DNA from 4 places in the Specibacter sp. NPDC057265 genome. Region 1 is predicted to be linked to each of the others. Evidence: riboswitches for the same ligand, from Rfam matches in the RefSeq annotation. Region 1 holds a riboswitch; each other region holds the start of a gene.
The links. Region 1 has a riboswitch for thiamine pyrophosphate ahead of ACFUCV_RS10035 (ECF transporter S component). Riboswitches for the same ligand answer to the same signal wherever they lie in the genome.

Region 1 (3,201 bases):
CTTGGAGGTGCTGGCCCCGGAAACGCTGTTCTCATCCATAATGTGTCCTTTGCCCTTGGGGGAAGGCGCCTTGGCTGCAGGGGAGTTCTTGACGTTCCCCAGCTGGCACCGTTCCCCCAAGTGGTGGGAGTGGTTCTAGCGGGTGGTGCGGCCGTCCTCGTCAAGTTCGATTTGTTCCTTGCGGACGTCTTCGCTGACGGTCTGGTCGTCAACAACAGTTTCCGTGTCCAGACGGACACGCTCCACCGGCACGGTTTCCTTGTCCACCACGGGGCGTTCCTCATGGAGGATCACCTCATGTTCCTCTTCGCTCAGGGCCGGGCCGCTCAGGGCATCACCGGCATTGGCTTCGGTGATGGGCTCGCGTTCCAGGCGGACCTCCTCATGCTGCACCGGAACCGTGGTGGTGACATTTTCAGTGACCACGAACTTGCGCAGGCGTGCCCGTCCGGCTTCCTGCCGTTGCGTGCCCACATGCAGCTGCTCCTCTGAACGGGTCATGGCATCATCAGTGGTGGGACCGGAGGTGTCATGCCCCACCGTGCCCTGCGCCGTGCCGGCATCGTAGGCCTGGTTCGTGGAGGTGTCGTTGCTTGAGGTGTCCGCAAAGTTGCCGCGCCCCGTGGTGTCATCCTCAAAGCCCTGATCAAAGCCGGAGGAGAGCCCGTAGTAGCTGTAAAGCTGGTCCTGTTCGTCCACTTCCAAATGACCGTCGGGTGCTACGCGGGGGGCGTCCTTGACCTTGTCCTTGGTGTAGGGAATGACAATGTCGTCGCCCTGCTGGGTGGCATCCGCCAGGGGTGCAAAGGACTCGGAAGTCCCAAAAAGACCTGTCTTGACAGTCACCCAGCTCGGCTCCGAGGTTCGGTCGTCAAAATAAATCTGGCCAATGGAGCCGATCTTTCCTCCATCGCTGTCCAACACATTGCCGCCGCCGGATACCAGGGCGGACAGGTTATCGGTGTGAATCATGATGTTCTCCTTCTCGTACTCTTGATAAGGCTTCCATCTTGCTTAACCGGGCGGGGCCGTTGAAGCGGTTTCGGAACCAAATGGTCCCTGGATTCCTGGCTTGTGGCAGCTTCTGCCGAAGCCGGCCAAAGAGGGGTCACAGCCAAAAACCTCGCCCAAAACCCATGGAACACTCCTTGGATTCATAAATCAAGGGAAGCATCCGGAAATAAGCCGAGCGGAGCTAAATGGGCCGCATGAGTTTTGGATATAAGCCCCGCTTTATTTCGCTGGGGAAGTCCGCCGTCGTCATCGTGCATTGGCTTGGGCCCGTGCGCGGGGTATGCTAAAGCCGCAATTCAAACACGACAGGGGAGCGTCCACCCGGCCTGGGTAGCGGCGCTGAGAGTGCGGTTCACCGCAGACCCTCGAACCTGCTCCGGTTAGTACCGGCGAAGGGAGTCGAGTTCTCTTCGGCTGCGCGGAAAGTCCGCTGCTGCCGCCCCTCCTGAAAAGGAGGAACCATGGCCAAGTCATATGCAGGTGAAACTGCTCCGCAGCAAGACCAACTCAAGGCATCACGGGCCAAAAAATCGTGGCGGGTCGTTGACATCGTCATTGTCTCGGTGCTGGGCGTGGCGGTGGGGGTGATTTTCTGGCTGTGGTCGGTCGGTTACGGACTTATCAGCGCCGCCACCGTCGCCTTCCCGCCCATCTCCGCCCTGTACGGCGGCGGCTGGCTTATTGCCGGAGTGCTGGGCGGATTGGTGATCCGCAAGCCCGGAGCCGCGCTGTACTGCGAACTGATCGCAGCATCCGTGGAGGGGCTGCTGGGCACCCATTTCGGTTTCACCGTGCTGCTTTCGGGCCTGGTTCAAGGCTTGGGTGCGGAATTGGGCCTGGCCCTGTTCCGCTACCGCCGGTTCACCTTGCTTGTGGCCCTGGTGGCTGGGGCGCTCGCGGGCCTGGGGCTGGGGCTCAATGACAATTTTGTGTACAACGTGGAATGGGCGGCCGATTGGAAGGCCATCTACTTGGTCCTGGCGATGATTTCCGGGGCCTTGATTGCCGGCCTGGGTTCCTGGCTGGCAGTGCGCGGCCTGGCGCGGACGGGGGCGCTGGCCAATTTGCCCTCGCGCGGCGCCGCCACCGAGCGGGCCGTGTAGAGATGAAGAAACTCTCCGGGGGTGCCCATGTCATCGGCGCCCCCGCCGGCGTCAGTGCCCAAGGATGGGGGTGGCAGCATTCGGGCCGCGCCACGCCCGCCGTGCAGGGCCTGGATTTGGACATTGCACCCGGAGAGCGGGTGTTGCTGCTGGGGCCTTCCGGAGCTGGCAAGTCCACGCTTTTGCATGCCCTGGCAGGGGTCCTGGGCAATGACGAAGAGGCTGATGAACAGGGAAGGCTGCTCATTGACGGCCGTCCCGCAGCTCATTGCCGCGGGGTGGCCGGGCTTATGCAACAAGATCCGGACACGCAGGTGGTGCTCTCGCGCATTGGCGACGACGTGGCGTTTGGGGCCGAGAATCTGGCGGTGCCGCGTGCGGAAATTTGGCGGCGGGTGCCCGCTGCCCTGGAAGCCGTAGGACTTGCACTGCCGCTGGATCACCCCAGCTCCGCATTGTCCGGCGGCCAAAAGCAGCGCCTGGGTCTGGCCGGGATTTTGGCCATGCGCCCGGGATTGCTCCTGCTTGATGAACCCACCGCCAACCTCGATCCCGCCGGGGTGGTGGAAGTCCGTGATGCCGTGCGCCGCAGCTTGGATGAAAGCGGGGCCACCTTGGTGGTGGTGGAGCACCGCGTGCACGTGTGGCTGGATGTGGTGGACAGGGTGGTGGTGCTGGCGCCGACGCGGCTGGGGGAGCCTGGCGGGGTCTTGTTCGATGGCCCCCCGGCCGCCGTGATGGCCCAAAGCCGCACGCAATTGGCCGCTGCCGGGATCTGGGTGCCGGGCTACGTGCCCACCACCGTGCCCCGTGCCGCGGCAAGGGACGACGCCGGCAGGCAGCTGCTGTTGGCAGCGGAAAGTTTGGCGGTCTCCCGCACCAAGGGACGGAAGAGGCAGCCGGCGGTACCCGTCGCCGTCGTTCCTGCGGTGCAGGTGCTGGCCGGACAGGCTTTGAGCGTCACAGGTCCCAATGGGGCCGGAAAGTCCACGCTGGCTTTGACGCTGGCCGGGCTTTTGCCGCCGGCGGGGGGCCGGTTGGAGGCGCTGCCGGAGTTGGCCCGGGGGGCCGGGGCGGTGCCGCT
Region 2 (3,201 bases), on a different contig from region 1:
AACTTTAGCGTGAATACCGCGGAGTTTGCGCAAGCACCCGTCCAACGGGACCTTCAATTGCCGCCGGGGGTGGTGGTGTTAATCACCCAAGCCGCGATCGACGGCGCCCTCCCGGGCGTGCGGTGCTGCAAAAAACTCCAGTTCCAGCGCCACCGAACGCCGGAAGGCGGTTGCCATGCGCTCCCGCTGTGCTGCCGAGGCGCCGCGTGCTGCGGCGTCCATGATTTGGATGGCCCGGTGGGTGGCGTGCACAAAGTCGGTGGCCGCGTAGCTTTCAATCCACGCCCCGTAGGGGTGGTTCCCGGGGAACTTTTCATAATCGGCGTGCAGCGCCGTGCCCACGTCCGCATAGATCCAGAAGCAGGGCAGCACCGCCGCGACCACTTCCCCGTATCCGCCCTCGAAGGCGGTGCTCTGCAGGTGCTCGGCATAGCGCCGGGTCACCGGTCCGGGAGGCGCGGGGGGCGCTGCATCCAGCCACCCGTCATGAAGCGCCAGCTCCTCCTCAAGGCACTGCTGGGCGCTGTGCGCCCAAAAACGCTGTTCGGCGAGGGTGGGTGCCAGGACGCTGGCTTGGGAAAGCACCCGGGAATAGCTGCCCAGGTACAGGGCATCCTGCGCCAAATAATAGTCAAAGTGTCCACGGGCCAGGGTGCCTGCGGCAAGTTCCTTGATGAAGTCAAGGTTGAAGATGGCCGCACGCATGTCCTTGCACTGCTGCCACAGCCAGCCGCTGAAATCCTCTCCGGGCCCCGGTGCGCTGCGGGGAAGGTCAACCGCGGCGGGCCCCCACAGGGCATGGAAGTGGTTCACCGGGCCGGCCCCGCCGCCCACCTGCAGCTGTGCCGACGTTTCCAAGGCGCCCACCAACCATTCCTTCGCCCGTTGGATGCTCAGCGCCCAATCCCCGCCGTGCGCCTGCAGGGTTGCCACGGCGGAGGACAGGGCACACCCCGTGCCGTGGGTGTTGACAGTGTCAACGCGGGGGGCGGAAAACTCCTGCAGCGTTCCCTGGGCGTCCACCAGCGCATCGGGACAGTGCTTCCCAGGCAAATGCCCGCCCTTGACCAGCACCAGCACTTGATGGGCACCGGCCAGTTCACGCCCCTGGGCCAGGGCCTGCGCCCAGGTGGTGGCCAGGGGTGCTTCCAGCAGGGCCGCCAACTCGGCAAGGTTGGGTGTCACCAGATGCGTGTGCGGCAACAGATCCAAAAGGGCCTGCCGCGTCCCGGCTTCGACAAGGGAATCACCACTGGTGGCCACCATGACCGGGTCCAGCACCACGACGGGCGGTTGCGTGCGCTGCAGCCACCGGCCCACCGCCGCCATCGCCTGGGCCGTTCCCAACATGCCGATCTTGACTGCGTCAACAGTGATGTCCGTCGAGATGGCATCAAGTTGTGCGGTGAGGAAATGCCCCGGCGGCACATGGATGGCCTGCACGCCCTGGGTGTTTTGGGCCGTCAATGCGGTGACGGCGGCCAAGGCATAGCCGCCGTGGGCCGAAATGGTCTTAATGTCAGCTTGGATGCCGGCACCCCCTGAGGGGTCCGAGCCCGCTATGGCCAGGATGCGTGGATGGCCGGTGTGGCCATCGCGGCGGACCGCAGGTGCCGGGGCAGGTGAATCAAGGGCGGTTGTGCTCATGGGACATCCCTTCGCCGGTGCTAACCGGGCAGGTTCAACGGGTGTAGTCTCAGCCGGCCCTGGTGGCCTGGCACCCCGTGTCTGATCCCACCCTAACCCGGAACATGCAAAAAACCGGCCCGCGCCGCCTTGAGAAGATGTCATGGAGCTTCTTAAGGCGGCGCGGGCCGGCAGGGTGCCTGCGGTTGGGCGGGCTGGCTACAGTTCCGAGGCGGGAACCCCGACGCCCAAAATGATGGGTTCAGCGCTCTTCACGGCCACCGGCGCGGCGGCAGGCACCACCGCGGCGGCACTGCTGTGCGGAGCCGAGCCCTGACCGTGCTGCACCGAGTCCACGGTCTCCACTGCAGTGTCGGCACCGCCTTGGGCGCTGCGTGCGCTGCGGTTCCGGCGTGGCCGCCGCGAACGGGCGCGGCCGCCATCCCCGGCGTCCCCGGGCACAGATACTGCCTGTTTTTCGCCGGCCACGGCCTCCACGCCGGACGTGGCGCCCTCCTGCACGCTGGGGGCAGCCAACTGGTCCAGGGCCTGGGCCAGACCCGCCAGCGCGGCCGCCTTGTCCACCGGGGTGGATTCGGCCAGCTCCCGGCTTTCCCCCCGGTGCCCACGGGGCAGCTCCACGGCTTCCCCGCCCAGGGTGAGGGTGGCGCCGTCGGACGCTGCAGCCGGTGTGGTTGCAATGGCGGCCCCCACCTGGCCGGCAGCTGCCGGCTCGTGGTGTGCGGCGGCAGCGGCGGCGGCAATCGCGGCCAGCGCAATGCGGGCCTCCTGGGCTTTCTGTACCTTGGCGGCGTCAGCTGCCGCATCCACTGCCGGTGCGGCCGGAACGTCATGGCCGGCTTCCAACTCCGCCTGCTGGGAGCGGTTGCGGTTGCGCTTGCGCTCGCTGCGGGTGGAGCGGTTGGCTGTGCGTTCCTGCTCGCGGGGCTCGTGCTTGGGCGCCTGGGAGGGGGCGGAAACCACCTCCACGGATGCGGCGTGGTTGCGGCGGTGCTCCACTGGAATCTCGTGGGTGACCATGCCGCGGCCTGCGCAGCTGGGGCATTGTTCGCCAAAGACCTCCAGCAGGCCGGTGCCCATGCGCTTGCGCGTCATTTGGACCAGACCCAGGGAGGTGACTTCGGCGACCTGGTGTTTGGTGCGGTCGCGGCCCAGACATTCCACCAGCCGGCGGAGCACCAGGTCACGGTTGGATTCCAGCACCATGTCAATGAAGTCGATGACGATGATGCCGCCAATGTCACGCAGGCGCAACTGGCGCACCACCTCCTCGGCAGCCTCCAGGTTGTTCTTGGTGACGGTTTCCTCCAGGTTTCCCCCGGAGCCGGTGAACTTGCCGGTGTTGACGTCCACCACGGTCATGGCTTCGGTGCGGTCAATGACCAGCGAACCCCCCGAGGGCAAGAACACCTTGCGTTCCAGGGCCTTGTTGATTTGCTCGTCAATGCGGTGGGCGGAGAAAATGTCCTCCTCGCTGCTCCACTTTTCCAAACGGTCCAGCAGATCCGGGGCCACATAGGTGACATACGCCTCGATGGTGTCCCAGGCCTCCTC
Region 3 (3,201 bases), on a different contig from region 1:
GGAGGCATGGATTGCCATAGGCCTCACCATCGGGGCTTGGTTGAACTGGAAGTTCGTGGCGCCAAGGTTGCGTTCCTACACATTTATTTCACAGAACGCCATTACCGTCCCCAGCTTTTTTGAAAAGCGCCTCAAGGACAACTCGCACCTGCTGCGCATTGCCGCGGCGGCCATTATCCTGGTGTTCTTTACCTTCTATGTGTCCTCGGGCATGGTGGCGGCCGGAAAGTTCTTTGAGGGATCCTTTGGCTGGTCGTACCTGGCCGGCATGGGCGTGGTCACGGTGGTCACGCTGGCTTACACGCTCTTTGGCGGGTTCATTGGGGCCACGCTGACGGATGTGGCCCAGGGCCTGCTGATGTTTGCCGCGCTGATGGTGGTCCCGGTGATGGCCGTGATCCAAACCGGCGGCGTTGGCGCCACGGTGACGCGCTTGCAAAACATCGACCCCGAGGCCTTGAACTTGTTCAGGGGCTTTGGGGAGGGGAACACCCTGGTGTGGCTGGTGGGCATCTTTTCCACCGCTGCATGGGGCCTGGGCTACTTTGGCCAGCCCCACATCATTGTCCGGTTCATGGCGTTGCGTTCCCCGCAGGATGCCAAGGCGGGGCGCCGCATTGGCATTGGCTGGATGATTTTGACGGCGGCCGGGGCTGTCAGCACGGCATTGATTGGCATCGCCTACTTTGCCGACAATCCCGCTCTGGAGCTTGGCGACCCGGAAACGGTGTTCCTGAAATTGAGCCAGATATTCTTCCACCCGTTCGTGGCCGGCCTGGTCCTGGCGGCCGTGCTTGCCGCCATCATGTCCACCATCTCCTCCCAGCTCATTGTGTGTTCCTCGGCGCTCGTTGAGGACCTGTACAACATGACCGGGCGCCAGTCCACGGCCAAGCAGCAGGTCATTCTGGGCCGGCTCGGCGTGCTGGTGATTGCCGTCGTTGCAGCCCTCATCGCCCTGGACAGGGAATCGAGCATCCTGGAGCTGGTGTCCTTCGCCTGGGCCGGCTTTGGGGCCGCCTTTGGTCCTGTGGTCCTGCTGAGCCTGTACTGGCGCAAGCTGAGCTCGCAGGGTGCCCTGGCGGGCATGGTTGTGGCCACGGTGGTGGTGTTTGTCTGGGGAAAGACGCCGGTGTTGCATGATGCAATGTACGAGATTGTGCCCGCATTCCTCCTGAACCTGATTGTGGCAGTGGCCGTCTCCAAGTTCACCTACAAGGAAAATCCCGTGATTGAGTCTGAATTTACGGCAATGGTGACCGATTCGGATCCGCGCAAGGTTGCCACCGGCGTCGTGCGCTAGGCCCGGCGGCGACCCTGGTGGCGTGCCCTGGGTGCTACCCCAGTGCAGGCAGGCGGGAGAGCAGTTCTTGGGCGGCCGCGGTGGGATCCGCGGCGTCGGTGATGGCGCGGACCACAACTATCCGCGAGGCACCGGCGTCGATGACCTGGTCCACGGTGGACAGGTCCACACCACCAATGGCGAACCACGGCTTGGCCGTGCCCAGCGAGGCGGCATGTTCCACCAGGGAGAGCCCGACGGCGGCCCGGCCCGGTTTGGTGGGGGTGGCCCACAGCGGGCCCACACAGAAGTAGTCGGCGTCCGGGTGGGCCGCGGCGGCGGATACCTGGGCGGGGTCGTGGCTGGAGAGCCCCATCGACACCGGGCCCACCAGCGAGCGGGCGGCCGGCAGCGGCAGATCCTTCTGGCCAATGTGGAACACGGGCGCACCGCTGAGGGAGGCAAGGTCGGCCCTGTCATTCACGGCCCACAACTTGCCGGATTCCTCCGCCACGGAACGCAACACGGCCAGCAGCTCCAGCTCCTCGGCGGCCTCAATGGACTTGTCGCGCAGCTGGATGATGTCCACGCCGCCGGCATAGGCTGCGCGTAGAAAATCGGCGAAATCCCCCTGACGGGTGCGGGCGTCGGTGCATAAATATAGTCTGGCCGCGGCCAGTTGGGGCGCCGTGGAGGGTGCGTCGGCAGCGGGCATGGCGTCATGGATGGCAGAAGAGCTGTGCATGTCTCATAGACTAGTGCAGTACCGCGGGAGCCAGTGAAGCTGGCTGAGAGGACGCCTGATGCGTCGACCGACATTCGCCCCCTTGTGGGCGTGGAACCTGATCCGGGTCATGCCGGCGTAGGAAAGGAAAATACATGGGATCTTCAATGCCCGGCTCCGGCACTCCAGCACCCCCCACCCTTGACGTGGCAGTCATTGGCGGTGGCATTGTGGGCCTTGGCATTGCCTGGGAAGCCCAACGCTCGGGCCGAAGCGTAAAAGTGATAGACCCCGCCCCTGCCTCCGGAGCCACCTTCGCCGCGGCCGGGATGTTGGCGGCCATCAGCGAACTGCACTATCAAGAGCAGCCCCTGCTGGAACTCATGCTCGCCTCCGCCGCGCTGTGGCCCGAGCTGCTGGCCTCCCTGGACGCACCAGGTCTGCCGGAGACGGGATTTGTTACGACGCCGACCCTCGTTGTGGGGGCCGACGCCGCGGACCGGCAGGCGCTGGCCGATTTGCGCACCGTGCAGCTCCAGCACGGACTGCAGGTGGAACAGCTGAGCATCAAGGACGCGCGGGCTGCCGAGCCCCTGCTCAGTCCCCAGATTTCCTGCGCCCTGCGCATCGCCGGCGACCACCAGCTTGATCCGCGGGCCACCGCCGCCGCGCTGCGTCAGCGCCTCAATGAAGTGGCCGCCGCACGTGGGGACGGGGAAGGGGCGTTCGTGGCCGGGCAGGCTGCCGCGCTGTTGTGGGAGCACGCCGGCAGGCACGCCCAAGGCCGCGTCACCGGCGTCGCCCTGGCTGACGGCCGTGAAATCCACGCCCGGGAGGTCATTGTGGCCAATGGCCTGGGCGCGGCTGAATTGCAGGCACTGCCGCGGGGCCTGGAACTGCCGCTGCGCCCGGTGCACGGCGATATTTTGCGCCTGCGCGTCCCCGGACACCTGCGCCCACTGATCACCCACACGGTGCGCGGGATGGTGCGGGGGATGCCGGTGTACATTGTTCCCCGTTCCGACGGCACGGTGGTCATTGGCGCCACGAGCCGGGAGGACAAAACGGCAGGGGTCAGCGCCGGAGGCGTGCACCAGCTGTTGCGGGACGCCCAGCTCCTGGTCCCTGCCGTGGCCGAGCTGGAACTGCTCGAATGCACCGCCCGGGCCCGGCCCGGGACACCGGACAATGCCCC
Region 4 (3,201 bases), on a different contig from region 1:
ACCACGGGTGTTTTTGTGGAGGGCGCCGCCACCTACGAGTGGGTGTTGCGCGCTGAGAACCTGATGGCCGAACCCAGGAAATGGCAGCAGTTCTACGGGGACAAACCCACCTACGTCTTCACTTCCCGGAAGCTGCCCATCCCGGCAGGAGCGGACGTGCGCCTGGTCAATGGTCCGGTCACATCGGCATTGGCTGATATCAAGGCTGCGGCAGGGGACAAGGATGTATGGATTGTAGGTGGCGGGGACCTGGCCGGACAGTTTCTCGACGCCGGGGCCCTGAATGAACTCATCATTAGTTTTGCCCCCGCAGCGTTGACCGGCGGGGCGCCGCTGCTGCCCCGATCCGTGGGGCCTGAGCGGCTCAAACTGCGCAGCGCGCAGCAACATGGCCAGTTCGCCATGTTGCGCTACGAAGTGCTTGCAACCGGCGGCGCCGCATGAGCATCGCACCTTCATCCCTGCGCGCCGCGGCATTGAACCTGCCCGGGGCCTATGAAGACTTCCCCTTTGGCGCGGAAACCAGCGTGTTCAAGGTCAAGGCCCCCACAGGGGACCGTCCGGGCAAGGTCTTCGCCTTGGGGGATCTGGACAGCCAACCTTTGAGCATCAGCCTCAAATGTGATCCCGAGCTCGCGCCGGGTCTGCGCGAGGCAAATCCCGGAATCACCGGTGGGTACCACCTGAACAAACGGCACTGGAACACTGTTGACACCTCCCGCGTGGAGGAACAGATGGTCCTGGAAATGCTGGAGGATTCCTACGATCTAGTGGTGGCCGGCTTACCCAAAAAGCAACAAACCGCCTTGAAATGGAGTGCCCATGCCGCAGGGGAGTAGCAATTTGGATTATCCGCAGCTGGGGTTGACCCGCCTGGCGGCACTCACAGCTGCGCAGGACATTCCCTGGCCCAAGGGATTCAGCCACGTGGACAAGACCACCACAGTGGGCAGCGGCCCGGAGACCTTCGCTGCGCTCGCAGAGGGCATCATGACGTGGGAGATTCAACGCCGGGCCGGGTTGACCGTCAAGGCCCCGCCGCGGGCCACGGTGGGTGCGCGGGTGGTGAGTGGATTTGGTGTGGGCCAGCTGCGGCTCCCCGTACCGTGCGAAGTGGTGTGGGCTCTGGAGCCGCAGCGGCTGGAGACGGATGAGGGCAGCGCGGTGACAGTGGCTGGTTTTGGCTACGGGACCTTGCCGGGCCATCCCGCCCTGGGCGAGGAGGCCTTCCTGGCCCTGATGAGGCCCGACGGCGCCGTGCACTTTAGGCTGCTGGCGTTCAGCAGACCGGCGGGATTGATATATACCCTGGGCTCCCCGGTGACCAAATTGGCCCAGGCGGGCGTGACGCGTTCATACCAGCAGGCGGCGAGGGCGTTGAGCGGCGGATTCTAAGTGTCGCAGGCGCCGGATTGTCCGCCGCTGGTGTGCATGGTGGTGCGTTGGATGCCAAGGTGGGCTGTTCTGCGCCGGATTCCATGCCGGTTTGGCGCAGGGGGTGCCATGCGCCAGACCGGGTGCGGCTTTGGCGCCTGAGGTTCCGTCTGCAGGACTGCATGCCTGAAATGCAGCCTGGTTGGCCCATGGTGCTGCGTTGGATGCCAAGGTGGACCATGCCGTGATGCGGGGACTGTGCCGAACTTGTCAGGGCCCCAAGAAATGGTTTTCGGGTTTCCATCCCACCCGGTTCCATGATCCCCCACCGTGTCAGTTTGGACATCGTTGCCTTCCACGCCCGGGGGCATCTGTTGTGACGGGCCGCAAAGTGACCACCCCAAGAATTTCCCAATGGGCTATGGTAGGCAGAAGCGACACGGGGTGCCCCGGCGCGGCGCAAGCCGGTCAGGAGCTGAGATTAAACCCGGTGAACCTGCTCCAGTTAGTACTGGCGAAGGGATGTCAGCACCGGTCAACGGTCATCTACGTCTACGTGCCTTCGTCACCCGTCGAAAGGTGATTCACATGAAGTCCACAACAGTTTCCCCCAAAGCCCTGCCCATCCACGACCAAGTAGTGCTGGTCACCGGAGGCGCGAGGGGACTTGGTGCCCGCCTGGTGCAGTCTTTCCTCAAGGAAGGCTCCCGTGTGGTGATTAATTATTTAGAAAGCGCTGACGCGGCGCAGGGAGCAGCGGCAGCTTTTCCTGAACGGGCTGTGGCCCTGCAAGCAGATGTACGTGATGCGCAGCAGGTCAATGCCATGGTTGAAAGGGCCGAGGCGCATTTTGGTTCCCCCATCACTACGGTCGTCAACAATGCACTGGCCGACTTCTCCTTCAACGGCGACGCGCGACCGCAGGCGGACACGTTGAACTGGGAGAACCTGGAGCAGCAGTTCTCCGGAACTGTACGCGGGGCGTTGAACACTGTGCAGGCAGTATTGCCCAAGATGCGGGCAGCCGGCTTTGGACGCGTCATCAATGTCGGCACCAATTTATTTCAGCACCCGGTGGTCCCCTATCACGATTACACGGCCGCGAAGGCTGCCCTGCTGTCGCTGACCCGCACTCTTTCCCACGATTTAGGCCCTGCCGGGATCACAGTCAACATGGTTTCAGGCGGCTTGTTGCGCAGCACGGATGCCAGCTCAGCCACCCCGGAGGAAGTTTTTGACATGATTGCCGCCGGGACCTCGCTGCGGCGGGTCACTACGCCGAAAGAGTTCGCGGACGCTGCCTTGTTTTTCGCCTCCCCCTGGTCCCGCGCGGTGACGGGACAGAATCTCATTGTTGACGGCGGGCTGGTAAAGGGATGACTTTCGAAACTCGCCAGCTGCACTTGAACCTGTTCATCTTCGGTTGTGGACACCATAAAGCCGCATGGCGCCATCCACAATCACCAGTTGAGCAGCTGGGGGATGTCACTTATTTAGAGCAGTTGGCCCGCACCGCCGAGCGCGGTTTCCTGGACGCGGTGTTTTTCGCCGATGGGCACGCCGCAGCTAATGTCGCCGACGGGCCGCTGTGGTTCCTTGAACCGATGACCGCGCTGGCGGCCATGAGTCGGGCCACAAGCAGGATTGGTCTGGTCAGCACCATTTCCAGCACCTTCCACACCCCGTTCCATGCGGCGCGGATGTTGGCTTCACTGGACCATATTTCCGGTGGCCGGGTGGGTTGGAATGTGGTGACCTCCATGTTCGACGCGGAGGCCCGCAACCATGGGCTGGAGCGCATGCCGGAGTCTCTGGACCGGTATGCCC

Region 2: linked by a shared signal. The riboswitch ahead of ACFUCV_RS02550 (bifunctional hydroxymethylpyrimidine kinase/phosphomethylpyrimidine kinase) and the one ahead of ACFUCV_RS10035 (ECF transporter S component) in region 1 are both predicted to bind thiamine pyrophosphate.
Region 3: linked by a shared signal. The riboswitch ahead of thiO (glycine oxidase ThiO) and the one ahead of ACFUCV_RS10035 (ECF transporter S component) in region 1 are both predicted to bind thiamine pyrophosphate.
Region 4: linked by a shared signal. The riboswitch ahead of ACFUCV_RS11535 (3-oxoacyl-ACP reductase) and the one ahead of ACFUCV_RS10035 (ECF transporter S component) in region 1 are both predicted to bind thiamine pyrophosphate.

The regions. Positions count from the first base shown of each region.
Region 1 is NZ_JBHUYE010000011.1:108,332-111,532, reverse strand. It holds gene ACFUCV_RS10045 (hypothetical protein) at 1-39, opposite strand, end outside; gene ACFUCV_RS10040 (DUF2382 domain-containing protein) at 136-972, opposite strand; TPP riboswitch at 1,312-1,429, shown strand; gene ACFUCV_RS10035 (ECF transporter S component) at 1,476-2,117, shown strand; gene ACFUCV_RS10030 (ABC transporter ATP-binding protein) at 2,120-3,201, shown strand, end outside.
Region 2 is NZ_JBHUYE010000002.1:125,653-128,853, forward strand. It holds gene ACFUCV_RS02550 (bifunctional hydroxymethylpyrimidine kinase/phosphomethylpyrimidine kinase) at 79-1,647, opposite strand; TPP riboswitch at 1,637-1,735, opposite strand; gene ACFUCV_RS02555 (Rne/Rng family ribonuclease) at 1,846-3,201, opposite strand, start outside.
Region 3 is NZ_JBHUYE010000018.1:5,349-8,549, forward strand. It holds gene putP (sodium/proline symporter PutP) at 1-1,303, shown strand, start outside; gene thiE (thiamine phosphate synthase) at 1,338-2,027, opposite strand; TPP riboswitch at 2,042-2,168, shown strand; gene thiO (glycine oxidase ThiO) at 2,162-3,201, shown strand, end outside.
Region 4 is NZ_JBHUYE010000016.1:26,233-29,433, forward strand. It holds gene ACFUCV_RS11520 (dihydrofolate reductase family protein) at 1-444, shown strand, start outside; gene ACFUCV_RS11525 (MmcQ/YjbR family DNA-binding protein) at 441-839, shown strand; gene ACFUCV_RS11530 (DUF1990 family protein) at 823-1,395, shown strand; TPP riboswitch at 1,805-1,914, shown strand; gene ACFUCV_RS11535 (3-oxoacyl-ACP reductase) at 1,963-2,754, shown strand; gene ACFUCV_RS11540 (LLM class flavin-dependent oxidoreductase) at 2,751-3,201, shown strand, end outside.